Linked DNA regions of Acidithiobacillus ferrooxidans ATCC 23270. The protein of the gene in region 1 binds, or shares a complex with, the protein of each later gene. Links are inferred from orthologs where the notes say so. Each region holds a gene or a part of one and is shown on either strand. Other genes may lie near its edges.

The links.
Region 2: the proteins of pmbA (region 1) and tldD are in contact, whole or in part, in a solved structure (PDB 5NJ9), measured with the Escherichia coli proteins. The link is inferred for Acidithiobacillus ferrooxidans ATCC 23270 from one-to-one orthologs.

What each region holds. Positions count from the first base shown.
Region 1 is NC_011761.1:532,833-547,775, forward strand. Bases 323-3,213 are described here. They hold pmbA (metalloprotease PmbA), read right to left. Parts: upstream 2,496-3,213; coding sequence 1,149-2,495; downstream 323-1,148. Other genes in these bases: lnt (apolipoprotein N-acyltransferase), read left to right, coding at 323-1,180; AFE_RS02830 (metal ABC transporter solute-binding protein, Zn/Mn family), read left to right, coding at 2,741-3,213. Also shown: more of lnt, read left to right, coding at 1-322; more of AFE_RS02830, read left to right, coding at 3,214-3,673; AFE_RS02835 (metal ABC transporter ATP-binding protein), read left to right, coding at 3,687-4,511; AFE_RS02840 (metal ABC transporter permease), read left to right, coding at 4,531-5,421; AFE_RS02845 (metal ABC transporter permease), read left to right, coding at 5,425-6,234; AFE_RS02850 (DUF5666 domain-containing protein), read right to left, coding at 6,271-7,479; AFE_RS02855 (DUF6502 family protein), read right to left, coding at 7,472-8,302; AFE_RS02860 (NAD-dependent epimerase), read right to left, coding at 8,583-9,596; AFE_RS16305 (hypothetical protein), read left to right, coding at 9,629-9,790; AFE_RS02870 (DUF5666 domain-containing protein), read right to left, coding at 9,910-11,157; AFE_RS02875 (DUF6502 family protein), read right to left, coding at 11,150-11,992; AFE_RS02880 (hypothetical protein), read left to right, coding at 12,361-12,699; AFE_RS02885 (glycosyltransferase family protein), read left to right, coding at 12,699-14,117; AFE_RS02890 (glycosyltransferase), read left to right, coding at 14,114-14,943.
Region 2 is NC_011761.1:2,337,915-2,352,781, forward strand. The notes cover bases 3,947-6,761. They hold tldD (metalloprotease TldD), read right to left. Parts: upstream 6,170-6,761; coding sequence 4,724-6,169; downstream 3,947-4,723. Other genes in these bases: ftsH (ATP-dependent zinc metalloprotease FtsH), read right to left, coding at 3,947-4,626; AFE_RS12105 (ribonucleoside-diphosphate reductase subunit alpha), read left to right, coding at 6,494-6,761. In the rest of the region: tpiA (triose-phosphate isomerase), read right to left, coding at 1-349; glmM (phosphoglucosamine mutase), read right to left, coding at 468-1,832; folP (dihydropteroate synthase), read right to left, coding at 1,871-2,647; more of ftsH, read right to left, coding at 2,701-3,946; more of AFE_RS12105, read left to right, coding at 6,762-9,340; AFE_RS12110 (ribonucleotide-diphosphate reductase subunit beta), read left to right, coding at 9,467-10,495; AFE_RS12115 (hypothetical protein), read left to right, coding at 10,987-11,256; AFE_RS12120 (ArsR/SmtB family transcription factor), read left to right, coding at 11,253-11,609; AFE_RS12125 (MFS transporter), read left to right, coding at 11,606-12,883; AFE_RS12130 (DsrE family protein), read left to right, coding at 12,880-13,221; AFE_RS12135 (MBL fold metallo-hydrolase), read left to right, coding at 13,275-14,027; AFE_RS17120 (hypothetical protein), read right to left, coding at 14,243-14,377; AFE_RS16400 (hypothetical protein), read right to left, coding at 14,407-14,694. UniProt on the Escherichia coli protein: Metalloprotease involved in CcdA degradation. Suppresses the inhibitory activity of the carbon storage regulator (CsrA).

The DNA.
Region 1 (14,943 bases):
GGGCCGCTTTTTTGTCGGGAATGGCCGGTTGCTGGCGCTGCCGGTGTTGTGGACTTTGGTGGAATGGGCGCGGGCACGCCTCTTTACGGGCTTCCCCTGGCTGGCGACGGGATATACCCAGACCCATGCCTTCCTCGGTGGCTTTGCGCCCTGGCTGGGGCAATACGGAGTGGGGCTGGCGACGGCCGGGGTGGCGGTCATCCTGGTCTATATGCTGCAACGGCGGCAGTCCCGCCCGGTGCTCTTGGGCGGCGTCGTGTCGCTCCTGGTGATTTCCGGGGCAGCCATGGCGGCGGGGTCCGTGTCCTTCACCCATCCTGTAGGCAAGCCGCTGCGGGTAAGTCTGCTGCAGGGCAACATTGCCATCTCGGAGAAGTGGAATGCTGCCAAAGTCAGCGCCATCCTGCATCATTACGTAAACATGATTTTGCAGACGCCGCCCGATACCCGGCTGATCGTCCTTCCGGAGACTGCCTTCCCTCTCTTTCAGACCGAAATACCAAGCCTGATCGAACAGTTGCAGCAATGGTCAGCGACGCACCGTAAAATCCTGCTCATCGGTATTCCCGAGGAGGTCGGCCGCAAATATTACAACGCGGCGATGGAAATTGACGGGAAGGCACCGCTGCGCTGGTATCGGAAAGAGCATCTGGTGCCCTTCGGAGAATATATTCCGATGCCCGTTTTACTCGGGCCTCTGGTACATCATTTTTTGCCGGGGCTCGGCAGTTTCTCTTTTGGAGATGGACCTTACGCCCTGCCCGTAGACGGGCAGAAAGCCGGTATGACCATCTGCTATGAAGAGTCCTTCTCCCGGGATGTGCGCAAGGGCGTCAGGGAGGGTGCCACCTTTCTTTTGAATATCAGTGATTATGCATGGTACGGCCACAGCATCGCCGCCGCGCAAAGTCTGCAAATGGCGGCCATGCAGTCCCGGCAGGAGCAGAAACCCGATGTTCGCGCGACCAATACGGGTATTACCGCCCTGATCTCCCCCCATGGGCGGGTAATTTCGCAACTGCCCCAGTTTGTGGGGGGCACTCTGAACGGGGCCATCCAGCCGATGAGCGGAGAAACACCCTTCGGGCGCTGGGGCAGTCTCCCCTATCTGCTGTTGAGTTCAGTTCTTTTGCTGCTGGCCCTTGTCCTCAGTCGCCGGCAATCATCATCTCGTCAATGAGGATGGAGGGGCAGCCGGTGTTGCCGTGAATGAGCAGGTCATTGCCTACGGCGCGCATGCCCTGGAACATGCCCTGCAAGGTCCCGGCGATGGTGATCTCTTCGACGGGATACTGGATCTCCCCATGCTCCACCCAGAAGCCGGCAGCGCCTCGGGAGTAATCACCGGTCACCATGTTGATGCCGAAGCCGATGAGCTCGGTAACCAGCAGGCCGTGCCCCATCTGGTGGAGCAGTTCATCGAGAGATGCCTTGCCCGGCTGCAAGGTGAGGTTGTGGGCGCCGCCCGCATTGCCCGTGGTCTTCATGTTTAATTTGCGGGCACTGTAACTGTCGAGGATGTAGCCTTCCAGTACGCCCCCGGAGACGATGTCGCGGTTGCGGGTGGCGACCCCTTCGCCGTCGAAACTGCAGCTACCCAACCCACGACGCCGTAAGGGTTCTTCATAAACGCGGACGTGTTCCGGGAAGAGTTGTTTGCCAAGGCTGTCCACCAGAAAGGAACTTTTGCGATACAGGCTGCTGCCGCTGATGGCGCTGGCGAGATGGCCGATAAGGCTGGACGCGACTTGGTTTTCAAAGAGCACCGGGGCCTTGGTGGTGGCTACCTTGCGGGCGTCCAGGCGGCGCAGAGCGCGCTGCGCGGCGGTCCTGCCGATGGTTTCCGGCGTCGCCAGCGCATCGGCGGCACGGGCCACGTCATACCAGTAGTCCCGTTGCATTCCGCCGTTACGGTCTTCCGCAATCACCGAGCAGGACAGGCTGTGTCGCGATGATCGGCTGCTGCCCATGAAACCCAGGCTATTGCCATAGACCGACGAGCCCTCGCCGGTGCCGAGGCTGCCGCCTTCGGAGTTGTGAATGCGCGGATCGCTCTCACGGGCGGCCGCCTCGCAACGACGCGCCAGATCGGCGGCGCTGTCTGCATCTATGGACCAGGGATGATAGAGGTCCAGATCCGGGAAGGTTTTGGCGAAAAGTTCGGGATCGGCAAGCCCGGCAAACGGGTCTGCCGCCGTATGCCGGGCAATGGTGAGCGCCGCTGAAACGGTTTCTGACAAGGCCTTGCGGGAAAAGTCCGAGGTGGAGGCGCTGCCTTTGGACTGACCGAGATAGACCGTGACCCCCAGCCCCTTGTCCTGGTGGTATTCGATGGATTCCACTTCTCCGAGGCGCACGGTTACCGACAAGCCTTTGCCGGTGCTGGCGGAAGCCTCCGCCGCACTGGCACCCTGCTCGCGGGCGAGGTGGAGCATGTCATCAACGATTTGGGTCAGGACGCTGGTATCCAGCGTAGAATGGGGGGCTTGGCTCATGGGGTGCTTTTCCAAAGGTGATGAAACAATGGGGTCATCTTACCTCCAAGCTTCGTGGCAGGGGAAGCTTGGGGGTGGAAACTTGGCGCCGTCGGAAAGCGAGCGCCGGCTCCAACCCGGAATCACGTGCGGAACCAGAAGATTGACATTGAATCCCTATTTCCATACTGTGCAACACAGTTGCATGAAAAGTTGTGCGGCCCTCCGCCGCAGGCTTTGGCAGCCGTTTTCCGAGGATTTGAAAAATGACCGACCTGGGCTTTCGGAATGCACGTATTCATCCGGCGTCCGCCTTGCTGACGCTGATCGCCCTGTGCGCGGGGCTGGGCACGGCGCAGGTGGCTGCCGCAGCGACCATTCATGCGGTCGGGATAGAAAATCAATATGCCAACGTGATCAGTCAGATCGGCGGTGAATATGTGTCGGTCACTGCGATCCAGAGCAACCCCGGCACAGATCCGCACGCCTTTGAAGCCAGTCCTGCGGTGGCCCGGGAGCTTGCCGCGGCGCAGCTCGTGGTGCGGAATGGGGTCGGCTATGACGGTTGGGTCCGGAAAATTTTGCGGGCAAACCGGAACGCGCAGCGCAGGGTGATCGTCGTCCAGGATCTGCTTCATCTGCCGGAAAACACCCCCAACCCCCATCTCTGGTACAAGCCGGAGACCATGCCTGCGGTGGCGCAGGCAGTTGCGGCGAGCCTGACCGAACTGGATCCGGCCCATGCCGCCACCTTCGCGGCCAATGTGCGCAGGTTCGATGCCTCTCTGAAACCGTGGTACCACGCCATCGCCCGCTTCAAGGCCCGCTTTGGCGGCACGCCGGTGGCAGTGACGGAGCCCGTCGCCGATTATTTGCTGGAAGCCGCGGGTTGCGACATCAAAACGCCGTGGAAACTCCAGGCCGCCATCATGAATGGTACGGACCCGGCACCGCAGGATGTGAGCGCCCAGAACCAGCTCCTGCAGCGGCATCAGGTCAGAGTCTTTGTGTATAATCAGCAGGTGACAAATTCATTGACGGCTTCTTTCCTGAGTCGGGCGCAGGCGGCGAAGATCCCCGTGGTCGGTGTCTATGAAACCATGCCGGCGGGTTACCACTATCAGTCTTGGATGCTGGCGGAGGTAAATGCGCTGCGTAACGCGGTGGAGCATGGCACTTCGACGACCGTGCTGAAGTAATCCGGCATGGGAAATGTCTGACCCGATACTTTCAGTCGCCCACCTGTCCGTGGATCTGGGCGGCCGCAGCATTCTGCGGGATGTCAGTTTTGACCTCTATCCGGGACAGCTCTGTGCTCTGATCGGTGAGAATGGTGCGGGTAAAACGACCCTTTTGCGCGGTCTGTTAGGTCTGACGCCGATCCGTGCGGGGCAGGCCTTGATGGATGGTGCGCCAGCGGGTCAGCGCCGTGCTCTGGTCGGCTATGTGCCCCAGAAAATCGCTTTTGATGCGGATACCCCCCTGCGGACCAGAGATCTGGTGCAGTTGGGGCTGGATGGCCATCGCCTGGGTCTGCCGCTGTTTTCCGGTCGTAAAAAAGCCTTGGTAGATCAGGCGTTGCATGCGGTTGGGGCAGAAGACTTTGCGGATCAGCGGGTTGGAGAACTCTCCGGCGGCCAGCAACAGCGGGCGGTTATCGCCCATGCCCTGGTGCGTCAGCCGCGCCTGCTCATTCTCGATGAGCCCTTGGCTAATCTGGATTTCGGCAGCGCCAATGCGCTGGTGGCGTTGTTTGGGAGATTGACGCGTACCCGACAGATTGCTGTACTGGTGACTGCTCATGATATGAACCCACTCTTACCTGTCATGGACCGTCTGGTCTATCTGGTGGGCGGACAGGCCGCCACCGGCAGTGTGGAGGAGGTGGTGCAGCCTGAGGTGCTGAGTAAGCTCTATGGTTACCCGGTAACGGTACTGCGGCATGGGCGGCGGATACTCGTACTACCCGATGTCGCTGCTGAAGATGCCGAGGCGGGCACGGCAGCGTCTGTAGCGCATCCGGAAAAGGCGGTTTAACGCCATGTGGAATCTTTGGATGTTTTTGGAAAACTCCGGTTTCTTCGCTAGCGGACCGGTGCAAACCGCGTTGATCGTAGGGACTTGTGCAGCGCTGGTCAGCGCGGTGATCGGTATGTTTACCATATTGCGCGGCAATGCCTTTGCCGGACATGCCCTGGCCGATGTAAGCAGCGCCGGCGGGGCGGCCTCCTTCCTGCTGGGCATCAATCCCTTGCTGGGTTTTCTGGGTATGGCCTGGATTGCGGCCTTCGGCATGGAGTTTCTTGGTGTACGCAAGGTGCGGGAGCGTGATCTTGCCACGGGCATCGTTCTGGGGGCGGGATTGGGGCTGTCGGCGCTCTTTCTCTATCTGGACGTGACGACCACCAGCACTACGGGCGCAGCGGTGTCGGTGATGTTCGGCTCCATGTTTGCGATTCCGCAGAGTCTTATCGGTCCTGCATTGATGGCCTCCGCCGGGGTGTTCTTGCTGGTGGGTCTGCTCTACCGGCCTATGATGTTGATGGCGGTGGACCCTGATCTGGCGGCGGCGCGAGGTATTCCCCTGCGTTGGATCGGTTTGCTGCAACTGCTGGCCCTGGGACTGGCGGTAGCAGTCTGCGCCCTGGCCATCGGCGCGGTGCTGGCGACAGCTTTGCTCATTGGCCCGGCGGGTGCGGCGATTCGCCTGAGTCGGCGCCCGGTACAGGCGATATGCTGGGCCATTGCTATCGGTTTGACCGCGGTCTGGGTGGGTATCTGGATGGCCTATGAGAGTTACTACTGGTTTTCCGGTAATGCCTGGCCAGTGAGCTTTTTTATCGTGGCGCTGGTGTTCCTGTTTTATTTGGCGGCGGTGCTGGTGGCTAAAGTAGCGGGCTTGTCAGCGCGTCCGAAGTCGGTCAGTTGGCCGCACTGCGAGGCATAGGGCATGTTTTCCAGTTTCATGATCAATACCTGGATTGCCGCCACCGCCATTGCTTTTGTCGCTGCTTTCATCGGCTTTTTTGTGGTGGTACGGCGCTCCGCCTTTGCCGCCCATGCCTTGCCTCTGGGCGCTTTTCCGGGGGCGGCGGCGGCCAACCTGCTGGGAATCGATCCGTTGATCGGGTTGCTGGTTTTTGTTGGAATGGGGGTTTTACTCCTGCGCCAATTGGTGCGCATGGGGCGCCGCGATGTGGGCACCGGGCTGCTGCTGGTGCTGTTTCTGGGGGTGGGTGCATTGTTGCTCAGTATGACCAGTGCGTATGCACCGGCGGTGTTTTCCCTGCTCTTCGGCGAGGTGCTGGGGGTCAGCGACGCCGATTTGTGGCCCATACTGGGCATCTGCGCGCTGGTGGTTGTGGGCATCGCTCTGTATTTTCGGCCTCTCTTGCTGGACTCGACTTTTCCCGATCTGGCGGCCTTGCAGGGGATTCGCGCCGCACGCATGGATCTGGTGTTCCTGACCCTGCTGGCCCTGGTAACTGCCACGGCCTTGCCGGTGGTGGGGGCCTTTCTGGTGTTCACCCTGCTGGTCGGCCCGCCGGCCGCCGCCCAGGTGTTGAGCGGCAATCCCATGCGCGTGCTGGTGCTGTCCGTGGTTTTTGCAGAGGGCTGCATCTGGAGTGCTATCGCACTCTCCTACTGGACCAACTGGCCCATCGGTTTTTTTGTCGGGACCATCGGTGCGGGCTTGTTTACGGTGGCGCGTTCTTACCGGCACTGGAATCAGCGGCAGCGCAATTTCGTGGCGCTATAAATACTGATCGCACTTTTTCAACTGCCGGATTTTGGATTAATCGTTATCAGGGAGTTCCGGCCTTTCCACCAGGGGTTCTATCTCCGGGGGCCCAAACTCCGGGCGCTCGATTTCGGGATGATGTAATACCGGAGGGAGCACCGGCATCCGCGGTATGATGGGGAAATCAAAGTCCATGGGGTTGACGCTGAAGATGACGCGTTCCGCATTGACGACGCCCGGTGCCTGGACCCTTCCCTCGACGGCGACCATGCTGCCTGCCCGCATGTTCGCGGCATCCCCGTTTTCATAGAGGGTGTGGGGTCCCTCCACCAGAGATATCCCGTGGGTGGTCCAACCGTTATCCCCGCGAGCCAGGTAACCCACCAGGGACACCCGGTTGCCGACGTTCTGCGCCGCCAGTGCAGTGGGGGTCACGCTCTCGACCTGAGCCCGTCCGTCGGCGTATTCGCCTCTGACTACCACGGATTGCCCTACCTGGATGGCACGGAGCAGGGCCCCGTTGACCTTGAGTTTCGTTGCTCCGACTTCCAGGGTGTCCCGATCCGGATAAAGGGCGTCCACCTGGCCCCGAAGCAGCAACGGGACCCGGGCGGGCGCGGTATCCCCCGGATAGAGACGACGGATCGCCGTCGCCAGCCAATGGCCATTCCCCCGGTCCAGGCCGCTGATCGACACCACGTCACCGACCTTCAGGGCCGTGAAGGGCAGGGATTGATCCGAATCGTGCATGGTGATGGGGGTCCTTTTGCCCGTCTGGATGGTCTCGCTGAGGATGGCGAGTTGTCGCTTGGCCGCATCGACTTCGGTCACCCGGCCGATAACGGCATGCTCCACCCGTACCTCCTGGGCGATCGCCCGCCCGTCGGCGGCGGCCTGGACGGTGACGCGGTCCCCGAGATGCAGGTCTTTCGCCGTACCCGCAGCGCCGTCGATGCTATAGCGGGTCTGGGGGGTCAGGGCATATTCCTGACCGTTGACATAGATGCTGCCGAAGCGCTGGATTACCCCCAGGGCCGTGATTCCCGTCCCGCCGATGCCCCCTGGCTGGATGCCGGTGCCGCCGATGCCGCCGGAATGTATGCCGGTGCCGCCGATGCCGCCGGGGTGGATACCCGTACCCCCGATGCCATCCCGGGTGGCGCCCGATCCACCAAGGCCACCAGCCGGGTCGGGAAGGGCCCATGCCCCCGGCAGGGCTACCAGGCCCAGGACCAGGACCCACCAGCGCAGGGCTTTAGGCATGCGGCTCGTCCTCCGCGGCCGGTTCTTCTGTCGATTCCGCAGCGGCGTCTTCTTCATAGTAATAGACCCCCAGGCGCAGCCGCCGCTGCGGCCCTTCGGGGGACTCGGCTGTATTCAGCCGCTGATGGGCCTCGCGCAACAAGCGCTCGCCCATCCGGTAGAGTTCGGGCCGCGCCTCCTCCAGCACCGCTGCCGGCAGCGCATCGAAATACAGCGCCCGTTCCAGAAAGGGTTCCCCCCCTTCCAGGTTGTGTACCGCGCTGCGCAGGTGGTCACCGACGTTCTCCCCCAAAAAGGCTACCCGGTCTTCCGGCAGGGCAGAAATATAGGCATGGCGTAACAGACGCACTACCCCTTCCTTTTCCTCCGCCACCCCCACCCGGCCCAATTCATCCAGAATGGCTCGTGGGCGCATGTCGGCCTTGACTCGGCGCGCCAGTCCCTCAAAGCTCGGGGACGCCTCGCTGCGTAGGGGTAGCGACTTGGGTTGCCCGGAAGGGTCTGCATAATCCGCCATCGACACCCAGGCGGCCACCACCTGCGCCGCAATGTTGGCCCCGTGCCGCAACATCGGCCGCTCGCCGTGCTCCTCCAGCAGAAGCCGCAGCCGCCTGACTTCCTTACGGTGGATCCCGGTCAGCAGGCTGACCCGACTGTCCGTCAGTGTCCGCCCGTCGGTCTCCCCATAGTGCTTGCTCGCCTCCGCCACATACACCATCTTGAGTGTGTCCGCCAACGCCCCATAGGTCCACCCCTGTCCGATCAGATACCGGACCAATGGGCGCAGGATCGCCAACACCGCCGTTTTCAGTACTCCATTCATGGCCTGCCTGGGCTCGCCTTACTCAGTTTCCGTATCAATTGTAGCATGTCGTGAAATATGGACCCACCATTTACCCTGCCTCCCGGCGCATGCGCAACACCCCGCCGTTAGCCAAAACGGAACACGGAGGCAAGATCTCGCCAGCCCCATTCGGCGACTTGTGCATGTTGTATATAGACCATGATACGGGCTGCACGGGCTGCGATCATCGCTCGGCAATCGGTCATCAGGAGCGCCGCCATGTCCAATCCGCTGCGCTGTGGTCTGGAGTCACCTGTTTTCAAGATGCGTCGTAATAACTCCGATACCAGTCGATGAAACGGGCAAGACCATCACGCAAGGGGGTGGCGGGGGAAAAACCCACCGCCTCCTGCAATTCACCCACATCGGCATAGGTGGCAATAACGTCCCCGGCCTGCATGGGCAGCCATTCGATGTCGGCCTTGCGCGCCAGCAGATCCTCCAGGATCGCGATGAAATCCAGCAGGGCTACAGGGGTATGGTTGCCAATATTGTAAAGACGGAAGGGGGCATCGCTGGTGCTCGGATCCGGCCGCTCCGTCGACATCGGAGCAGGGCGCGGTGCGAAGTCCAGGAGCCGTACCACGCCTTCGATGACGTCGTCGATATAGGTAAAATCCCGGCGCATCTGACCATGATTGAAGACGGGGATAGGCTCTCCGGCAAGGATCTGGCGCGTGAAACGAAAATAGGCCATGTCCGGTCGGCCCCACGGTCCGTAGACCGTGAAAAAACGCAAACCGGTGCAGGGAATGCCGAAGAGATGTGCATAGCTATGGGCCATGAGTTCGCCGGCCCGCTTGCTGGCGGCGTAGAGGCTGAGCGGATGATCGACCCCGTCATGGACGCTGTAAGGCAGGCGGGCGTTGGCGCCATAGACCGAACTGGAGGAGGCGAAAAGCAGATGGTCCACGGCCTGGGCGCGACAGCCCTCCAGAACATTGGCGAAACCGACCAGATTGCTGTCGACATAAGCGGCGGGATCCTGGAGGGAATGGCGGACGCCCGCCTGGGCCGCAAGATTCACCACCACATCAAAATGTGGCCCGGCGAAGAGGCCTGTCATGGCCTCCCGATCGGCAAGATCCACGGTGTGGAATTGAAAGTCCGGATGGTTTTCCAGATGCGCCAGGCGATCCCGCTTGAGGGCGGGGTCATAATAGGCGTTGAGGTTATCAAGACCATGCACGATCCACCCTTCGGTCAATAGACGGCGGCACAGGTGGTAGCCGATGAAGCCGGCGGCACCGGTGACGAGAATCCGCCTGCTCATGAGAAAGCCTGCGCCAGGAGGATGTGCAGACCATGACTGCCCCTTCCCTGCACCGCACCGACGTCTGCCCCCGCGCAGCTCTGGTAATTGCCCTGCAGGACCTCGGGCATGGGGATATGGCGGATCACGCCACCGCCCCTGCAACGCCGCCGAACGGTGTCCGGCGCAGCCTCGTTCCGTCTCCAGGTCATTGATGAATATGCCAGGGTTTTTATCCCCCACAGGTTGCTTTCCAAGTTCATCGACATTCTCCATCTCTATGATTCAATTTAAGATGCACGGTACTACTCAGTGATGGCGATACAGTCTTGTCTTAATCGCCATCAAGGATTTCCGGCCTTTCCACCTGTGGTCGCACTTCCGGCCGCTCGACATCGGGCCGCTCGATTTCGGGGCTATTGACCTCTGGGCGCTCACCCTCATTTTCGGATCGCTCCCAGTCACCTCGCGCGCCCCGCGCCATCTGTGGTAAGGCGGGCAAATCAAAGTCCATAGGGTTGACGCGGAAGGTGATGCTTTCCACCGCGATGACCCCCGGGGCTTTGACCTCCCCACTGATGGCGACCATGCTGCCTGCCCGCATGTTCGCGGCATCCCCGTTTTCATAGAGGGTGTGGGGTCCCTCCACCAGAGATATCCCGTGGGTGGTCCAACCGTTATCCCCGCGAGCCAGGTAACCCACCAGGGACACCCGGTTGCCGACGTTCTGCGCCGCCAGTGCAGTGGGTGTCACGCTCTCGACCTGAGCCCGTCCGTCGGCGTATTCGCCTCTGACTACCACGGATTGCCCTACCTGGATGGCACGGAGCAGGGCCCCGTTGACCTTGAGTTTCGTTGCTCCGACTTCCAGGGTGTCCCGATCCGGATAAAGGGCGTCCACCTGGCCCCGAAGCAGCAACGGAACCCGGGCGGGCGCGGTATCCCCCGGATAGAGACGACGGATCGCCGTCGCCAGCCAATGGCCATTCCCCCGGTCCAGGCCGCTGATCGACACCACGTCACCGACCTTCAAGGCCGTGAAGGGCAGGGATTGATCCGAATCGTGCATGGTGATGGGGGTCCTTTTGCCCGCCTGGATGGTCTCGCCGAGGATGGCGAGTTGTCGCTTGGCCGCATCGACTTCGGTCACCCGGCCGATAACGGCATGCTCCACCCGTACCTCCTGGGCGATCGCCCGCCCGTCGGCGGCGGCCTGGACGGTGACGCGGTCCCCGAGATGCAGGTCTTTCGCCGTACCCGCAGCGCCGTCGATGCTATAGCGGGTCTGGGGGGTCAGGGCATATTCCTGACCGTTGACATAGATGCTGCCGAAGCGCTGGATTACCCCCAGGGCCGTGATTCCCGTCCCGCCGATGCCCCCTGGCTGGATGCCGGTGCCGCCGATGCCGCCGGAATGTATGCCGGTGCCGCCGATGCCGCCGGGGTGGATACCCGTACCCCCGATGCCATCCGGGGTGGCGCCCGATCCACCAAGGCCACCAGCCGGGTCGGGAAGGGCCCATGCCCCCGGCAGGGCTACCAGGCCCAGGACCAGGACCCACCAGCGCAGGGCTTTAGGCATGCGGCTCGTCCTCCGCGGCCGGTTCTTCTGCCGGTTCTTCTGTCGATTCCGCCGCGGCGTCTTCTTCATAGTAATAGACCCCCAGGCGCAGCCGCCGCTGCGGCCCTTCGGGGGACTCGGCTGTATTCAGCCGCTGATGGGCCTCGCGCAACAAGTGCTCGCCCATCCGGTAGAGTTCCGGCCGCGCCTCCTCCAGCACCGCTGCCGGCAGCGCATCGAAATACAGCGCCCGTTCCAGAAAGGGTTCCCCCCCTTCCAGGTTGTGTACCGCGCTGCGCAGGTGGTCACCGACGTTCTCCCCCAAAAAAGCGACCTGGTCTTCGGGTAGATCGGATATATACGCAGCGCGCAACAGGTGCACCACGCCATCCTGCTCCTGGGCCACTCCCACCCGGCCCAATTCATCCAAAATGGCTCGTGGACGCATGTCGGCCTTGACTCGGCGCGCCAGCTCCTCAAAGCTCGGCACCGCCACACTGCGCAGCGGTAACGATCGGGGCTGCCCGGAAGGGTCTGCATAATCCGCCATCGACACCCAGGCGGCCACCACCTGCGCCGCCAGATTGGCCCCGTGCCGCAACATCGGCCGCTCGCCGTGCTCCTCCAGCAGAAGCCGCAGCCGCCTGACTTCCTTACGGTGGATCCCGGTCAGCAGACTGACCCGACTGTCCGTCAGCGGTCGCCCGGCGGCCTTCCCGTAATGTCGTCTCGCTTCCGCTACGTATACCATTTTGAGCGCATCCGTCAGCGCCCCATAGGTCCAGCCCTGTCCGATCAGATATCGGACCAGGGGGCGCAGAATCGCCAATACCGCCGTCTTCAATGCTTCGTTCATGGCTTGCCGAGTTCGCCTCAATACAGTATTCACGTTCAGCATAGCATGTAGTGGTATATATTCCCACTCATGCGTAGATTGTTTGACGTGGTAGAAAATCCCACTATATTGATCATACGGCAGCGGAATGCCGATGTCGACCAGCCACCGGAAAGGAAGACGTCACGTATCAGACACCTCTATACAGGAATTCGATGGCCGGGCGGTGCGTTGCCCGGGAGCGGTCTGTAACCAGGGTCGGAGAACGGCGCGAGTGTCCGGCTTGAGCCTGGGTGATTGTTGACAGTGGGAAAAATTACCACTAATCTTGTTTCAAGTGTCGCGATCGGTAGCATTTCCCAACCATGGAGAGAGGCAAGGAGGGTGTTATGACAACCACTTATGAACAACAACGAGTTCTACACGACGAATCTTCCCTTATGCTAGGGGCCTGGCAGTTTTCACCCGAGATGAAGCAGGTGAGGGATGTCGACGCTACTGTCGGCACTATTTGCGGCCATCACAGCCCGCACGCGGTGCGCATCTTTCTTGACGGCGCCTGGACGACGTTCTGTATGGATTGCTGGCGCAGGAATCGCCGTTCCTACCGCCGTCCGGACGGCTTGTTGGCGCAGACCGAATCTTCCGCTGAACAAGTCTCACCAACGGCGATTCGGAAAACCTTCAGCAAGCCTTTTCTCCAATCGCTCCGTTCAGGAGGGCGGTGATGAAACCCCTCATACAGCCGGGAATGGAGCGATACCGCCGCCTGCCCGGTGCGCAGGCGGCGGGTCCCATGCCCACTAGCCAACGCTACGCGGACCGGGAAAGCCGGCAGAACCTGATGTTTGCCGGTGATTCCCCTTCCTCCCCCGGGACTTTCGCAGCAACGGGGCAGCCGATAACCCCGGGCGCCTTGCACCAGTGGTCCGCCGCAAAGCATGAGCGGTCGGCGCGACGAGTACTCCTCTATTCTCATGACACCTTCGGACTTGGCCATTTACGGCGGAATCTGGCCATTGTCGAGCATCTCATGCAGCGTAAACCGCCTTTTTCCGGGATGCTGCTGACCGGTTCCCCCATGGCCGGTTCCTGGCCGATGCCGATCGGCCTGGAGGTACGAGCCATCCCTCCCGTCATCAAGGTTGGTGCCGAGGAATATGCGGCCAGGGATCTTTCCTCCAGCTTCGAGATGGTCAAGGCACAACGCGAGGCGGCGATTCTGGACGCCATTGCCTCCTACCGGCCCGACTTCTTCCTGGTCGATCATGCCCCGGCGGGAATGAAAGGGGAGCTTTTGTCGGCACTGCGGTTCATCCGCGAGGAGATGCCGGCGACTCGCACCGTGTTGGGGTTGAGAGATGTCATCGACAGCCCTGAGACCGTGCGCCAGGTTTGGCAGGCACAAGGCATCTACGAGTTGCTGGAAAGGGAATATGACCAGATCCTGGTTTACGGCAGTCGCCACCTGTTCGACGTGGTGAGTGCCTATAAGCTTTCACCGAAGGTGGCGGCCAAAGTGCGCTACTGCGGTTATGTCGCCCGCACGGGCCTGCACGGTGTTCCGGACGTGCTGATGGCACCGTCGGGTTTGCCGGTGGTTCTCGTTACCGTCGGCGGCGGCGGCGATGGGTATGCCTTGATTGATGCCTATCTTGAGGCCTTGCGTCGGATTCCACAGAACACGGTACACAGCATCGTCGTTCCCGGGCCGCTCATGCCGCCGGACCAGTATCAGACGCTGGCCGGGATTGCTGCTCAGCGCCAGGACATCCAGATTATCCCCTATACCACCGAACTCGTGGGCTTGCTGCACATTGCCGATCTGGTGGTGGCGATGGGAGGGTACAACACCACCGCCGAGATCCTCGCCGCCAGGAAGTCGGCCATCCTGGTGCCACGCTCGACCCCGCGCATGGAGCAATGGCTTCGCGCAACGACGTTGAGCCAGCTCGGGCTCGTGTGGATGATCCAGCCCGAGGAAGACCTGGTCGACCGACTGGTGGAGCTGGTGCCGGCCGCCGTTGCCGGCGACCGTCCGCCTGGAAAGCCATGGGATACCGTGGACCTGGGGGGCGTTCATCGTGTTGCCGAGGTACTGGAAGAGATGCTCCATCCCGGCGCGAGCACGGAGGTATCCCTATGACGGCGACAACCCCGACGGTAGGCTACGTACTGAAGCGTTATCCGCGCCTTTCGGAAACTTTCATTCTCAACGAAATGCGCGCACTGGAGCGTCTGGGTACCCCCCTGCACATCTTTTCGCTTCTGCGGCCCGAGGACGCCCCGCGGCATCCCACGGTTTCGGAGGTCCGGGCGACCGTGACGTATCTTCCCCTTACTTGGCCCCGGATCATATTTGCGGTTGCCAGGGGCCATGCCGTCGTGGCGGCCCGGGCACCGCTGCGCTACCTGCATGCCACCGGGCTCGCATTGTGGTGGTCCATCCGCACCCGTCGGCCACTGAGCGTCGGGAAACAGTTCCTGCGTTCCGGTTATGTAGCGCATGGTTGTCTGCAAAACAACATTCAACACCTCCATGCCCACTTCGCCAATGCACCCGCCACGGTCGCTCGCCTGGCCGGGGTCATGTGCAATATTCCCTACAGCTTCACAACGCACGCCAAGGATCTCTACCTGACCCCCCAGGAGGCCATGCGCCGACGGATCAAGTCGGCGCATTTCGTTCTCACCTGCACCCGCTACAATGTCGAATACCTGCGCGGTTTTCTGCCGCGCCAGGACTGGGACAAAATCCATCTCGTCTACCACGGTATCGATCTTGCGGCCTTTCCTCAGGGTGAGTCTTTTGCGGATTTTCCGCTGGGGGAAAATGCCGATCTGCCCTTGATCCTTTCAGTGGGTCGCCTCGTCCCCAAAAAAGGGATGCGGGACTTGGTTACCGCTTGCCACCTGCTGCACAGCCGAGGGATTGCCTTTCGTTGTGTCATCATCGGTGAAGGCCCGTTGCG
Region 2 (14,867 bases), 1.8 Mb from region 1 along the record:
GACCTGACAGCAATGCTGCTTTAATCTTCTGGACAATCTGCGCGTCGCTCTCCGCAAAAATCTGCCGCCGCTCGGAATGCCCGATCAGCACATAACGGCAACCCATATCACGGAGCATGGCCCCGGATATTTCTCCGGTATAGGCGCCGCTTGCTTCCCAGAAAAGGTTTTGCCCCCCCCAACGCAAGGCGCTGCTTTTGGCCTCCTGAGACACTGCGTGGAGCAGGGTAAAAGGCGGGAAGATCACCACCTCCGGGCGCATCGGCTCCAGCCCTGCGTGAAGAATGGCCTGAGTGAGATGCACGGCATCCCCACTCAGGCCGTTCATCTTCCAATTTCCTGCTACCATAGTGGGACGCACGGCGATTCTTCCTTATGCTCAGTGTCTGCGACAACCTCACCGTCCCCTGGGGGTGGCCGACAGCCCAGTAATGTAGGCGCCAGTGTAAAGATTCAGCTTCGAATGGTCAATTTCGTGGTCTTGGGACAGCACCGGCAAGAGCCAGCTTGGTTAAACCACTGGTCAGCGCTGCGGCTACATCGGCCGCCATATCAGCGGATGCGGCCTCGACCATGATCCGTAATACCGGTTCCGTACCGGATGGGCGCACCAGCAGGCGCCCGCTTCCCCCGAGACGATCCTCCGCATCAGCAATGAGCTGGTGTGCCGATGACTGGTCGAGCAGTGTTTGCGCCCCGGCCATGCGCACGCTTTTCAGCACCTGGGGGAAAGCGCTATAGCCTTCCCGCAGGGCTGCCAGCGTCACCCCGCTGCGGCGCAGAATGGCCAGTATCCGCAACGCGGCAAGGATGCCATCGCCGGTAGTGTTCGCGGGCGTGATGATGTGCCCCGACGACTCGCCGCCCAGCGGATAGCCATGGCGGCGCATGGCTTCCAGTACGTAACGGTCACCTACGGGCGTGCGCAGCATGGGCACACCACAGCCAGCCAGCGCCTGCTCCAGGGCAAGGTTGCTCATGACCGTACCCACCACGCCGGAGAGCCCACCGTTCTGGCACATATTCCGCGCCAGCAGCCAAAGGATTTCGTCACCGTCGAGCAACTCACCCCGACCGTCCACCAGGAGCAGGCGATCACCGTCGCCATCAAACGCAATGCCCACATCGGCGCCGGTGCGTAGCACCGCGGCACGCAGCGCTTCCGGGTGAGTGGAACCCACCTGATCATTGATGTTGACGCCGTTGGGCTCCGCTCCCAGCAATTCCAGTGTGGCTCCCAACTCCCCGAAAATCATGGGCGCCACTTTGTAGTTGGCGCCGTGCGCACAATCCAGCACCAGATGTATTCCGCGCAGATCGAGGTCGGCGGGAAAGGTGGTTTTACAGAACTCCACATAACGGCCCGCCGCATCATCCACCCGCCGGGCCTTGCCCAGCCGCTCCGAGGCCGAGAGAGCCATCGGCCGGTCCATCCATGCTTCGATGGCCTCCTCCTGGGCATCCGGCAACTTGTAGCCGTCTCCGGAGAAGAATTTTATGCCGTTATCCTGATAAGGGTTGTGCGACGCGCTGATCACAATACCGGCATCCGCGCGCAGGGTACGGGTCAGATAGGCGATGGCCGGCGTCGGTAAGGGGCCAACCAGTAGAACATCGACGCCTGCCGCCGCCAACCCGGACTCCAAGGCAGACTCCAGCATGTATCCGGACAGACGGGTGTCCTTGCCGATAACTACCCGGGGCCGACCTGGCGCGTCGGCGGTGAGCACGTGCCCCGCAGCCCAGCCCAGGCGGAGCACCCATTCCGGGTGAATAACAGAATCACCGACCTGACCACGCACTCCGTCGGTCCCAAACCACTTTCTGGTCATCGTTTGCCTAACTCCACATAGGAACAGCGGTCTTCAAATCAAGCCAATCCGCGCCAGACCCCCAATGCCTGCACCGTTTCTGCGACATCGTGGACACGTACGATGCTGGCGCCGCGCGACACGGCCCAAAGTGCCGCGGCAACACTGCCCGCCACACGCTCAGAAGCCGATTCTACACCAGAGAGCTCACCGATCATGCGTTTGCGGGAAAGACCCACAAGCAGCGGCAGCTCCAGGGACGCAAGGTCATCCAGATGGCGCAGCAAAGTACGGTTTGCTTCCAGATCCTTGGCAAAACCAAAGCCGGGATCTACCAGCAGATGGTGCCGGGGAATGCCTGCGGCGACACACTGTGCTACACGCTCGGACAGAAAATCCTTCACCTCTGCCACGACATCGCGGTAATGGGTGTTCTCCTGCATATTCTGCGGGGTACCCCGCATGTGCATCAGACAGACGGGAACACCCAACCCTGCGATGGTCTCCAGTGACAGCGGATCAGCACGCAACGCGGTCACATCATTCATGAGCCCCGCGCCCAGAGACCAGGCTGCACGCATAACAGCGGCTTTGCTGGTGTCAATGGAAATGGGCAGCGGCACCTCTGCCGCCACCGCCTCCAACACCGGCAGAAGTCGCCGCAACTCTTCCTCCTGCGTCACCGCCGGCGCCCCGGGGCGGGTGGATTCCGCCCCGATATCGATGATATCGGCACCCTCCTCCCACATCCGTTTGGCGCGCACGAGGGCGGCATCCGCAGACAGATAGGTACCGCCATCCGAAAAGGAATCAGGAGTGATATTAAGCACTCCCATAACACAAGGGCGCCCGAGAACCAGGGGGCGCCCATTGCAATCCAGCGTCAGGGTCAAACCGGGTGTTCGCCGGGGTTGAGGCTGGGCAACGACTGTCCGCCGGATTTGTCGGCCGTTGTGACATTGCCGTCGGGAGTGGAAGGATAGCTTCCCGTTCCCCCTTCCACCGGCGGCTGCGGATCATGCCCCGCCATGATAGCGCTCACCTGTTTTGCGTCCAATGTCTCATACTTCAGCAGAGCCCGGGCCATGGCCTCGACCTTGTCGCGATTTTCTTCGATCAGTTTACGGGCAATACCGTAACGCTCCTGAATAATATCGCGTACCTCTCCGTCCACGGTCCTCGCCGTCTGCTCCGAGATATTGCTGTGCTTGGTCATTTCCCGGCCAATGAATACCTCTTCCTCTTTTTCACCAATGACCATCGGCCCGATGCCGGACATGCCCCACTGGGTCACCATGCGCCGCGCCAGGTCGGTGGCACGCTCGATGTCATTACCTGCGCCGGTCGTCATCTGGTTGAGGAATACTTCTTCAGCGATGCGTCCACCCATGAGAATGGAGATATTGTTGAGAATTTCCTGACGCTCGTAGTTGAAGCGATCCTCCGTCGGCAACTGCATGGTGAGCCCCAAGGCCCGGCCACGCGGGATAATGGTGACTTTATGCACGGGGTCCGTGCCCGGAAGCAGCTTGGCCACCACGGCATGACCGGACTCGTGATAGGCCGTGGTCTCACGCTGTTTGTCGCTCATCACCACCGACTTGCGTTCGGCGCCCATCATGACCTTGTCCTTGGCATCTTCAAAGTCAATCATGTCCACCAGACGCTTGCTTCTACGAGCCGCCATCAGCGCCGCTTCATTGACCAGGTTGGCCAGATCGGCGCCGGAGAAGCCAGGGGTACCGCGGGCAATGACCTTGGCGTCCACGTCAGGGGCAACCGGCACCTTGCGCATGTGTACCTGCAGAATCTGCTCGCGCCCGCGAATGTCCGGCAACGGAACGGTGACCTGCCGGTCGAAGCGGCCGGGCCGCAACAACGCCGGATCCAGCACATCCGGACGGTTGGTAGCCGCGACGACAATGATGCCCTCGGTGCCCTCGAACCCATCCATTTCCACCAGCAACTGATTCAGGGTCTGCTCGCGTTCATCATTACCGCCACCCAGGCCGGCGCCACGCTGACGACCCACTGCGTCGATTTCGTCAATGAAGATAATGCAGGGGGCATGCTTTTTGGCCTGCTCAAACATGTCGCGAACCCGCGATGCACCCACGCCAACAAACATTTCCACGAAGTCGGAGCCGGAGATGGAGAAGAATGGTACCCGCGCCTCTCCGGCGATGGCACGCGCCAGCAGGGTCTTACCGGAACCCGGCGAACCCATGAGCAGCACACCCTTGGGAATACGTCCGCCGAGGCGTTGAAATTTCTGCGGATCGCGCAGGAATTCAACAATCTCGGCCAGTTCGTCCTTGGCTTCTTCAATACCTGCCACATCGGCAAAAGTGACCTTGTTGTTTTCCTCGGTCAGCATCCGCGCCTTGCTGCGGCCAAAGGTCATCGCGCCGCGACCACCGGCACCACCACCACCCATCTGGCGCATGAAGAATATCCACACGCCGATCAGCAGCAACATCGGGAACCATGAGATGAGGATGGAGAGCAGCAGCGACTGCCCCTCCGGGGGCTTGACCGAGATCTTCACTCCTGCGGCCAACAGTTGGGGAACAACCTGGGTGTCGTTCGCCGGGGTGTAGACGCTGAAATGCTGCCCCGAATTCAGGCTGCCTTCCACATGATTACCGTTGATGGTGACATCCGCGACCTGACCTTGCTTGATACTACTCACGAAGGTCGAAAAATCCATGGCCTGGGCCGGGGTAGAACTGCTCGTATTGAGGTTCTGGAACACCAGCATCAGGATAACGCCGATCGCCACCCACAATAGTACATTTTTTAAGACATTATTCATTAGCTCACCCCCCGACCGGGAGAATTTAGACTGATTATAAGACCAATATATCGTTCGATCTTAACCTTCTCAAGACCGCCTGACAAGAGCAGCTTCCTCAACCCTGCGTTCCCCCCACCGTCAGATCACGGATTTTCAGCGTCGGCTGTCCAACACCTACGGGTACACTCTGGCCATCCTTACCACAAGTGCCCACTCCCGTATCCATCTGGAGGTCGTTGCCGATCATTTCAACCCTGGTGAGCACATCCGGGCCGTTGCCGATCAGGGTCGCGCCTTTGACAGGCCTGGTTATCTTACCGTTTTCAATCAGATATGCTTCCGATGCGGAAAAAACGAATTTGCCGTTGGTGATGTCCACCTGACCGCCCCCAAAGTTGACGGCGTAGAGCCCGCGTTTGACGCTGGCGATGATTTCCCGGGGATCGCGGTCCCCGGCCCGCATATAGGTATTGGTCATCCGCGGCATCGGCAAGTGCGCGTAAGACTCGCGGCGTCCATTACCGGTCGAACGCGTCCCGGTCAAACGCGCGTTCAGGGTGTCCTGCAGATAACCTTTGAGAATGCCATCCTCGATCAGTGTCGTGCACTGAGTCGGAGTCCCTTCGTCATCGACATTCAGACTCCCGCGGCGCCCATCGAGCGTGCCGTCATCCACGACGGTGACGCCCGGCGCGGCGACCCGCTGGCCGACCCGGCCGCTGAAGGCGCTGGTGCCCTTGCGATTGAAGTCCCCCTCCAGTCCGTGGCCAATTGCCTCATGCAGCAGCACGCCCGGCCATCCCGGCCCGAGGACCACTTCCATGGTGCCGGCAGGGGCCGCCTCCGCCTCCAGATTGACGAGCGCCTGACGCGCGGCTTCCCGGGCGAAGCCTTCGGCCATGTCGCCCTGAAGAAAGGCCTGATAATCGTAACGGCCGCCGCCGCCGGCGCTGCCTTGCTCACGCCGCCCGCCCTGCTCGGCGATGGCGGAGACGTTGAGGCGCACCAAAGGACGCACATCGGCAGCCATCGTACCGTCGAGACGCGCCACCAGCACCGCCTCGAAGCGGGCATTGAGGCTGGCCATCACCTGGACGATGCGCGGATCACAGGCCCGGGCGGCCCGTTCCACCCGTTCCAGCAGGGCGATTTTCTCGCTATTGGAAATGGAAGCCAGAGGATCGACCGGCGGATATAGTGCCAGCCCCGGACGCTGCTGCCAGACCAGTCCTTTCGTCTGACCCGGACGATGGACAATGGCGCGCGCCGCATCCGCCGCCGTCAACAAGGCATCAACCGCGATTTCGTCAGAATAGGCCAACCCCTGACGCTCACCGCTCACCGCCCGCACACCCACTCCCTGTTCAATGGAGTGACTGCCTGACTTCACGACCCCTTCTTCCAGGCTAAAGCCCTCGCTGCGGCTGTACTGAAAATACAGATCCGCATCATCCAGGGCGCGATGGGAGAGGCGACCGAACACCTTTTCCAACGCCCCTTCGCTGATTCCGCCAGGTGCAAAAAGGGTAGCGCGGGCAATTTCCAGGGCTGAGGCAGTCATGACGTTCCTTTCTGACAGATTAAGACAGTCAGTATGCGCCCAACCCATGGTTTAGAACAAGTCCAAACCGTCTGCTGCGCCTGCTACAGACCAAGGTTGTCGGCAGCCAGGCCCGAACCGCCATCCGCCCGCCGAGCGGGATAAAATTTCGTCGTGAAATGATACCGCTGGTTCGGTTATCCACATCTTTTGCACCATTTGCGCACCATATTATGCACAAGATGTAGTTGACACCAACAGAAACAAGTCTATATTTAGTATTCAGCTGCCATGCTTTCCGCTGTCACTGCTTGTACTCACCACCGCCCTGATCTGGAGTCGCCCATGTCTAAACCTACCACCCAGGCCGTCATCGGTAACCCTGCCTACGACCCTTCCGAAGCCAGTCATTACAAAGTCATTCGTCGCAACAACGCGATGGTCAATTTTGACGCCAGCAAGATTCATATCGCTGTGACGAAGGCCTTCCTGGCCGTGGAAGGCGGCAGCGGGGCGGCAAGCGCGCGCGTTCGTGACCTCGTCAGCCGCCTGACGGAACAGGTGATTGAAGCACTGAAACGGCGCCAGCCGGGGGGCGGCACCTTTCACATCGAAGACATTCAGGATCAGGTGGAACTGGCGCTCATGCGTGCCGGCGAACACGAAGTCGCCAGGGCCTATGTACTTTATCGCGAGGAGCGCGCGCGGGAACGCCGCCAGCAAGCTGCGGCGGAAACCCCAGCCGACGTCCCGGTTATTCGGGTCAGCTATCCGAACGGCAGCCAGCGGGCACTGGACATGGTACGATTGCGCGCCGTCATCGACGAAGCCTGCAGCGGCCTGGGCACCGCCGTGTCGATAGACGCCATTCTCGGCAACACCGTCAAAAATCTCTACGACGGTATCAGTGAGGATGAGTTGTTTCAGGCCCCCATTCTGGCCAGCCGGGTGCTGATCGAGCGCGATCCCGCCTACGCCTACGCCTCGGCACGTCTGCTTCTCGACCGCGTGCGCTGGGAAGTGCTCGGTGAAGCCGCGACGCAGGCGGAGATGACCGCACGTTATCCCCAGTATTTCCGCGACTATCTGCAAACCGGCATCCAGAATGAGCTGATCGACCCGCGCCTGGGACAGTATGATCTGGAACGCATCACCGCCGCGCTCCGGCCGGAGCGGGATCTGGACTTCCAGTATCTGGGCATGCAGATTCTGTATGACCGCTACTTCTTGCATGTACGGGAGCGCCGCATCGAGTTGCCGCAAGCCTTCTGGATGCGGGTGGCCATGGGTCTGGCGATGAATGAAGTCGACCGCGAAACCCACGCCATCGCCTTTTACGAAGTGCTGTCCAGCTTCGACTTCGTCAGTTCGACGCCCACCCTGTTCAACGCCGGAACCTTGCGCCCGCAGTTGTCCAGTTGCTTCCTGACCACCGTGGGTGACGACCTGGATGACATCTACGAAGCCATCAAAGAAAACGCCATGCTCTCCAAGTTCAGCGGCGGGCTGGGGAACGACTGGACGCCGGTGCGTGCGCTGGGCTCCTTCATCAAAGGCACCAATGGCAAGTCGCAGGGCGTCGTTCCCTTCCTCAAAGTGGTCAACGACACGGCGGTGGCGGTCAATCAGGGCGGCAAGCGCAAAGGCGCGGTCTGCGCCTATCTGGAAACCTGGCACATGGATATCGAGGAATTCCTCGAACTGCGCAAGAATACCGGCGACGACCGCCGCCGCACCCACGATATGAATACCGCCAACTGGATCCCCGACCTCTTCATGGAACGCGTCGAGAACAACGCCATGTGGACGCTGTTCAGCCCCAACGAAACACCGGATTTGCACGACCTCACCGGGTCGGCGTTTCGGGAGCGCTATGAGCACTATGAGCGCATGGCGGATGCGGGCGGCATCGAGTTGTTCAAGCGCATACCAGCCATTCATCTCTGGCGCAAAATGCTGACCATGCTCTTCGAGACCGGCCATCCCTGGATCACCTTCAAGGACCCCTGCAACCTGCGCAGCCCGCAGCAGCACGTTGGGGTGGTGCACAGCTCCAACCTCTGCACCGAAATCACCCTCAATACCAACGCCAAAGAGATTGCCGTCTGCAACCTGGGGTCCGTCAACCTGGTATCCCATTTACGGGCAGTGGCGGACGCCGGCGCATTGCGCGAGGACAGCACGCCGGAAGAACTGCTCGCCATGATGGATGGGGAAAAGTTGCACCACACCATCCGCGTTGCCATGCGGATGCTGGATAATGTCATCGACATGAACTACTACGCCGTCGCCAAGGCGCGCAACAGCAATCTGCGGCACCGGCCGGTGGGCCTGGGGCTGATGGGCTTCTCCGATGCCCTGTTACAGATGCGGATTCCTTACGCTTCGGCAGCAGCCCTCGCCTTTGCCGACATCAGCCAGGAAGTCATTTCCTACCATGCCATCGATGCATCGGCCGATCTCGCCCGGGAACGGGGCAGCTATCAGAGCTTCCCAGGGTCCCTGTGGAGTCAGGGTATCCTGCCCATCGACAGCATCGACCTGCTCGCGGCCGGCCGTGAGCACGGCGTGGACGTGGACCGCAGCCAGCATCTGGACTGGGCAACACTGCGTAGCAAGGTACGGGGCGGCATGCGCAACAGCAATTGCCTGGCCATTGCGCCCACCGCCACCATCTCCAATATTGTCGGTGTCAGCCAGGGTATTGAACCGATTTACCAGAACCTCTATGTCAAATCCAACCTGTCCGGCGAGTTTACGGTGGTGAACAGCTATCTGGTTCACGACCTGAAACGCCTGGAACTCTGGGATGAGGTCATGGTCAATGATCTGAAATACTTCGATGGCTCGGTCATGCCCGTAGACCGCATTCCGGCCAGCATCAAGCCCCTGTATGCCAACGCTTTTGAAACCGACCCGGAATGGCTGGTGGAAGCGGCGGCGCGGCGGCAGAAATGGCTGGATCAGGCCCAGAGTCTCAACCTCTATTTCGGCCAGCCTTCCGGCAAGAAAATTGACGAGATCTACCGGCTGGCCTGGAAACGCGGCCTGAAGACCACCTACTACCTGCGCTCACTGGGCGCCACGGCAGCGGAAAAATCGACGGTGCAGACGGGCACCCTCAATGCGGTCGTATCAGGTCAACCCAAAGCCTGCGCGATCGACGATCCGACTTGTGAGGCCTGTCAGTGATACGGGAATTGTTTGAAAAAGGAAAACATCATGTTAAGTTTTGAAGAAAATCTTCGTAAAGAATCCATTCTCAATGGACCGTTAGCGACGCGTCCGGAGCATGTTGGTGGCATCGAGGAGACTGGCATGACCAGTTTTGAACGGGTGCGCGCCGAAGACAAGCGCATCATTAACGGCCACGCCGATGTCAACCAACTGGTGCCTTTTAAATATCAATGGGCCTGGGATAAATACCTCGCCGCCTGCGCCAACCACTGGATGCCCCAGGAAATTCAGATGTCCAGGGACATCGCCCTGTGGAAAGACCCCAAGGGGCTGACCGAGGACGAGCGGCGTATCGTGAAGCGCAATCTAGGCTTTTTTGTGACGGCGGACAGCCTGGCGGCCAACAACATCGTGCTGGGCACGTATCGTCATATCACCGCCCCGGAATGCCGCCAGTATATGCTGCGCCAAGCCTTTGAAGAGGCCATTCATACCCACGCCTATCAGTACATTGTCGAATCCATCGGCCTCGATGAGGGCGAGATATTCAACATGTACCACGAGGTGCCTTCGGTACGGGATAAAGATCAGTTTCTGATGCCCTTTATCGACGTTCTGGCGGACCCCCATTTCAAAACCGGCACCCTGGAAAATGACCAGAAATTATTACGCTCACTGATCGTGTTTGCGGCGATTATGGAAGGCACCTTTTTCTATGTGGGTTTCAGCCAGATTCTGGCGATGGGCCGGCAGAACAAAATGGTAGGCGCGGCGGAGCAGTATCAGTACATCCTGCGCGATGAATCCATGCACTGCAATTTCGGTATCGATATGGCCAACCAGATCAAGGTGGAAAATCCGCAACTCTGGACGGAGGCTTTCCAGCAGGAAATCATCGACCTGATCCGCCGTGGCGTAGAGTTGGAATGTGCTTACGCCGACGATACCATGCCCCGCGGGGTGCTCGGTCTGAATGCACCGGTCTTCAGGGAATACGTCAAATATATCGGCAATCGCCGTCTGGTGCAGCTTGGTTTGCCGCAGCAGTATCCGGGCGTACAGAATCCCTTCCCGTGGATGAGCGAAATGATGGATCTCAAGAAAGAGAAGAACTTTTTTGAGACGCGGGTCACCGAGTATCAGACCGGCGGGGCGCTGAGCTGGGAATAAGCGGGCTGCTCCGTTGGACGACACATAAAGTGAGATCAAGCGAGACTAGGCAGCCAAACGTAGGCTGCCACTTCTTAATGAAGAGGCAGCAAAAGACAAAAACCTCTTCTCGCGCGTAATGTCCAACCATAATTCGAATGTCCACAGTGCAGCGATTCCGGTCATTCGTTATTGGGCGTGTCACGGTCGGCAAATATGCCGACATTCCAGGGTCGGCGTAATGGAGCCATCCCGCTGTCCCGGGCCAAACCTCCACAAAAGATCGAGGTTGAAATGCCCCACAACTCCCACGCAGCCTGCTACACTTCAGTAGACCAAATAGAAAAATTTGCTTGAGGACTGCTGGGAGGGTCGGGTATGAGCGGATATTCCGGAAAGATTGATCATATCGTGGTCCTCATGCTGGAAAACCGGTCCTTCGATAATATACTCGGCCAGTTGTATCCCAAGTCCAGTCGGCAGGCCCGATTTGGGGGGGAACGCCGGAGGAGATGGCCGGCCGGATCTTCGACAGCATCCACGCCAAACTCCTCACCCTGCCCGACGATCTGGAGATCTTCCCCGGCCATGCGGCAGGCAGCGTTTGCGGTGCCGACCTGTCCGGCAAGCCCTCCTCCACCATCGGCTTCGAGAAGCGCTGGGACCCCTATCTGTCCATGACCGACCGCGACGCCTTCATCCGCGAACTCACGGCCAACATCCCGGAGCGGCCGGCGGAGATGGCGCGCATCGTGGCGGCCAATCTGGGTGCGGCGGCATGAGCGCGGAGACGGTGCGTTTCGCCCTCTTTGCCGAGGTCTTTGCGGCGCTGACCCATCCCAAGCGCCTGGAGATGATCCATTACCTGGGAGAACGGCAGCATACGGCGGGGGAGTTGACCGAGCTGACCGGGCTGTCCAAGGCCAATGTCTCGCAACACCTCAACGTGCTCAAGGCACGTGGCTTGGTCCATTGCGACAAGTGCGGCACCTTCTGCCATTACCGTCTCACCAGCCCTGCCGTGCTGGAGACCTGCGAGATCGTGCGGAAGTTGATTCTTGACCAGATGGATATTACCACCGCCTGCCGTCAGCAACTGGCGGAAGTCGTGCCGCTGCGCAAGACGCCTTCATGAACCCGGTGCAGGCAGCCGCCGGGGCCTATCAGCGGGGAATTGCCCGCAACCGTGGCCAGTTTCTGCTGCAAACCTCGCAGGTCTTTTTTGTCGGTTTGATCATCGGCATGGAGCGCACGGTCTTGCCGTCCCTCGCCCAGGACTTTGGGGTGGCCAAGGGGGCTTTTCTCTTCCTGGCGTCCTTTGTCATCTCCTTCGGTCTGGTGAAAGGAGCCCTCAACCTGGTGGCGGGCTCCCTTTCCGATCGTGTCGGGCGTAAGCGTGTCCTGTTGATCGGCTGGATTGCCGGCATTCCCATCCCGTTGCTGATCTTCTTTGCCGCCAACTGGTGGTGGATCGTCGCCGCCAACGTCTTTCTCGGCATCAACCAGGCCTTCACCTGGACCATGACGGTGACCAGTCAGATCGACTTGGCGGGCAGCCGACAGCGCGGTCTGGCAGTGGGAATCAATGAGGCGGTGGGTTATTTGGGCATGGGCGTGGCGGGGCTGGCCACGGGCTATCTGGCCGTGCTCTATGGCCCCCGTTGGGCGTTGCTGCTCTTCGGCCTAGGGGTGGTCCTGCTGGCCCTGGTGCTGCTGTTACGCGTGCGCGATACCATCGCCTGGGTTCACGCCGAGCACGCCGCGGGCCCCATATCCTCCCCCCCGCCAAAGCGGAGCTGGATGCAGAGCTTTCTCGAAGTCTCTTTCCAGAATCCGCGCTACCGCGCCTTTTGCCAGGCGGGGGTGGCCAACAAGGTGGCCGACACCCTCGTCTGGGTGCTCTTTCCGCTCTACTTCCTGGAGCACGCCATGGGAGTGGTGGCCATCGGTTGGATCACCGGCGTTTACGGTGCCGTCTGGGGGCTTTCGCAACTCTGGACCGGCTATCTGGCCGATCGCATCGGCCGCAAGATCCCCATTGTCAGCGGCTTTTTTCTGTTGTCTGCGGGCTTGGCGGCCACTGCCTTGGTGCAAGGCTTTGTTTTGTGGATGTCGACGGCGCTCATCATGGGTCTAGGCATGGCGCTCCTGTACCCGAACCTGGTCGCCGCCATGTCCGACACGGCCCCACCGCTGGAGCGAGGGCGTATCCTCGGTGTCTATCGGTACTGGCGCGATACCGGTTATGCCATCGGCGGATTGCTGCTGGGGCTGGTGGCGCAATGGAGTAACGAAATTCTCCCCGCCGTCTGGGCTACGGCCGGTATTGTCGCCCTGTCGGGGCTGTGGGTGGCCCTGACCGTGAAAGAAACCCATCCTCGTCCTGTTCAAAAAAAGGGTAATGTATGACCATCGCGTTGATTGTTTTGCATGCCGCTCCCGAGGCGGATAATCCCCGCGCCGATACGGCGGTGCGTCTTGCCGGCGCCATGCTGGCCGAGGGCAAGGAGGTGCGCCTTTTCCTGGCTGGACAGGGGATTGGGCTGCTGGCGCCCGCAAGGGAATTCGCGAAGTCTACCCGTGCGCTCTTTCTGGAACTGCTGGATCTGGGTTTGACCGTGCAGTGTTGTGGCACTTCCCTCAAAAGCCAGGGATGGGCAGGGTCTTTACCAGACGGTGTTACAAAAAGTTCCATGAAGGGTCTGTCCGACTGGATCAGCGCCGCGGATGAGGTCGTCTGTTTCTGAAGTATCGCCTGTGCGCCGCCGATTCACCTGCCATCACGAAGGAGTGCAACCCGATGATCTTCCGTCAGCTCTTCGAAACAGAATCCGCTACCTATACCTATCTCTTCGGCTGTACCCAGACAGGGCAGGCAGTACTCCTCGATCCGGTGCTGGAGACCGTGGAGCGGGATCTGCAAGTCCTGCATGATCTCGGGCTGCGCCTGAGCTATACCCTGGAGACGCATATCCATGCCGACCATGTGAGTAGCGCCCGCAAGCTCAAGGCCCGCGTCGGCAGCCGGATTGCAGGGCCGGCCATGGATGGCCTGCCCTGCACCGATTTCGGGGTGGCCGAAGAACGGCCTCTGAGCCTGGGTTCGCTCCATTTTCAAGCCCTTTTTACCCCTGGACATACCGATACCCACCACGCTTATCTGGTGGTGGACGGCGACACTTGGCGGGTTTTCACCGGAGATGCCCTGCTCATTGATGGCTGCGGGCGCACCGATTTCCAGAATGGCGACGCCGCCACCCTGTACCGCTCCGTTCAGGAAAAGCTGTTTGTCCTGCCCGACGCCACCCTGGTTTATCCGGCCCATGATTATCAGCACCGGCATGTCTCGTCCATTGCCCAGGAAAAGGAGCGGAACCCGCGCCTGGCCGGCAAAAGCTCGGCGGAGTTCCAGGCCATCATGGCTGATCTGAAACTGGCCCATCCGCAAAAGATGGCATACGCTGTCCCTGCCAATCTTGCCTGCGGGCAATGTCCGGAGGACATTCCAGAAACGCTCCGCCGTCTTTGCGACCCATCCTTCCAGGGAGGGTGAGCACTTTCCGGCTGGCGAAACCCCTACCCTGAGCGCGAGAAGCCCTTCTTCACCACTTGCTAAGTGATTTACCGTGACCGTCCGCTTTGGCCGAACTCCGCGTGCTGAAGATGCTCATCCTGAATGGCCGCTTTGGTTAATTTGCTTTCCGCAGCACGCCTTGATAGCGATTACTAGACATGAACATATGGGCACGTTGATTGACAAGTTCAGTGTCAGAATTGGTCCCAAAAATGGCAAAACATGAAGTTTTGATTACACGTTCTTTTTAAGCGAGAGAGAGCCAATATACACACTGCCAGGAGCTTTTGCTTGGGATCAGCATAGGCAAAGGCGTGTTCCAGTTCCACCTCCAGGCTACGGCGATTGGGCAATCCGGTCAGCGTGTCAGAAAGCGATTGCCGGACAACTCCTGACGATGACGCCGTTGTATGGCATCGGAGGCAGCAATGGCCCCGATGAGAAATATCGCGATAATCAGGTAAGGGAGTTCTTTCCGCCAGAAGATTCGGTTCAGTGTCGCCGCAGTCCAAACGACATGGACGACGAGTGACAGTCCAGGCACAGGGACTTCGATAGTGCTTACGGAAACTGGCAGAGAGGTGCCGGGCGGCGCCCAATGGCCACCATCCCAGACAGATATCCGCTTGCCTCCCCTGAAACTCAAGACTATTTCCTGGATTGATGGAGTGGTACGGATAGTATTCAGGGACGAAAGCAGAAATGGAGAATAGATAAATCCTTTCGTTTGGCCTTCCATATTTATGATATGCACAAGCATGGGTAGCACCCAGGAATGAATACTGCGGCAGTCAAATGGTGCCCCGATAAGGCGGTCTT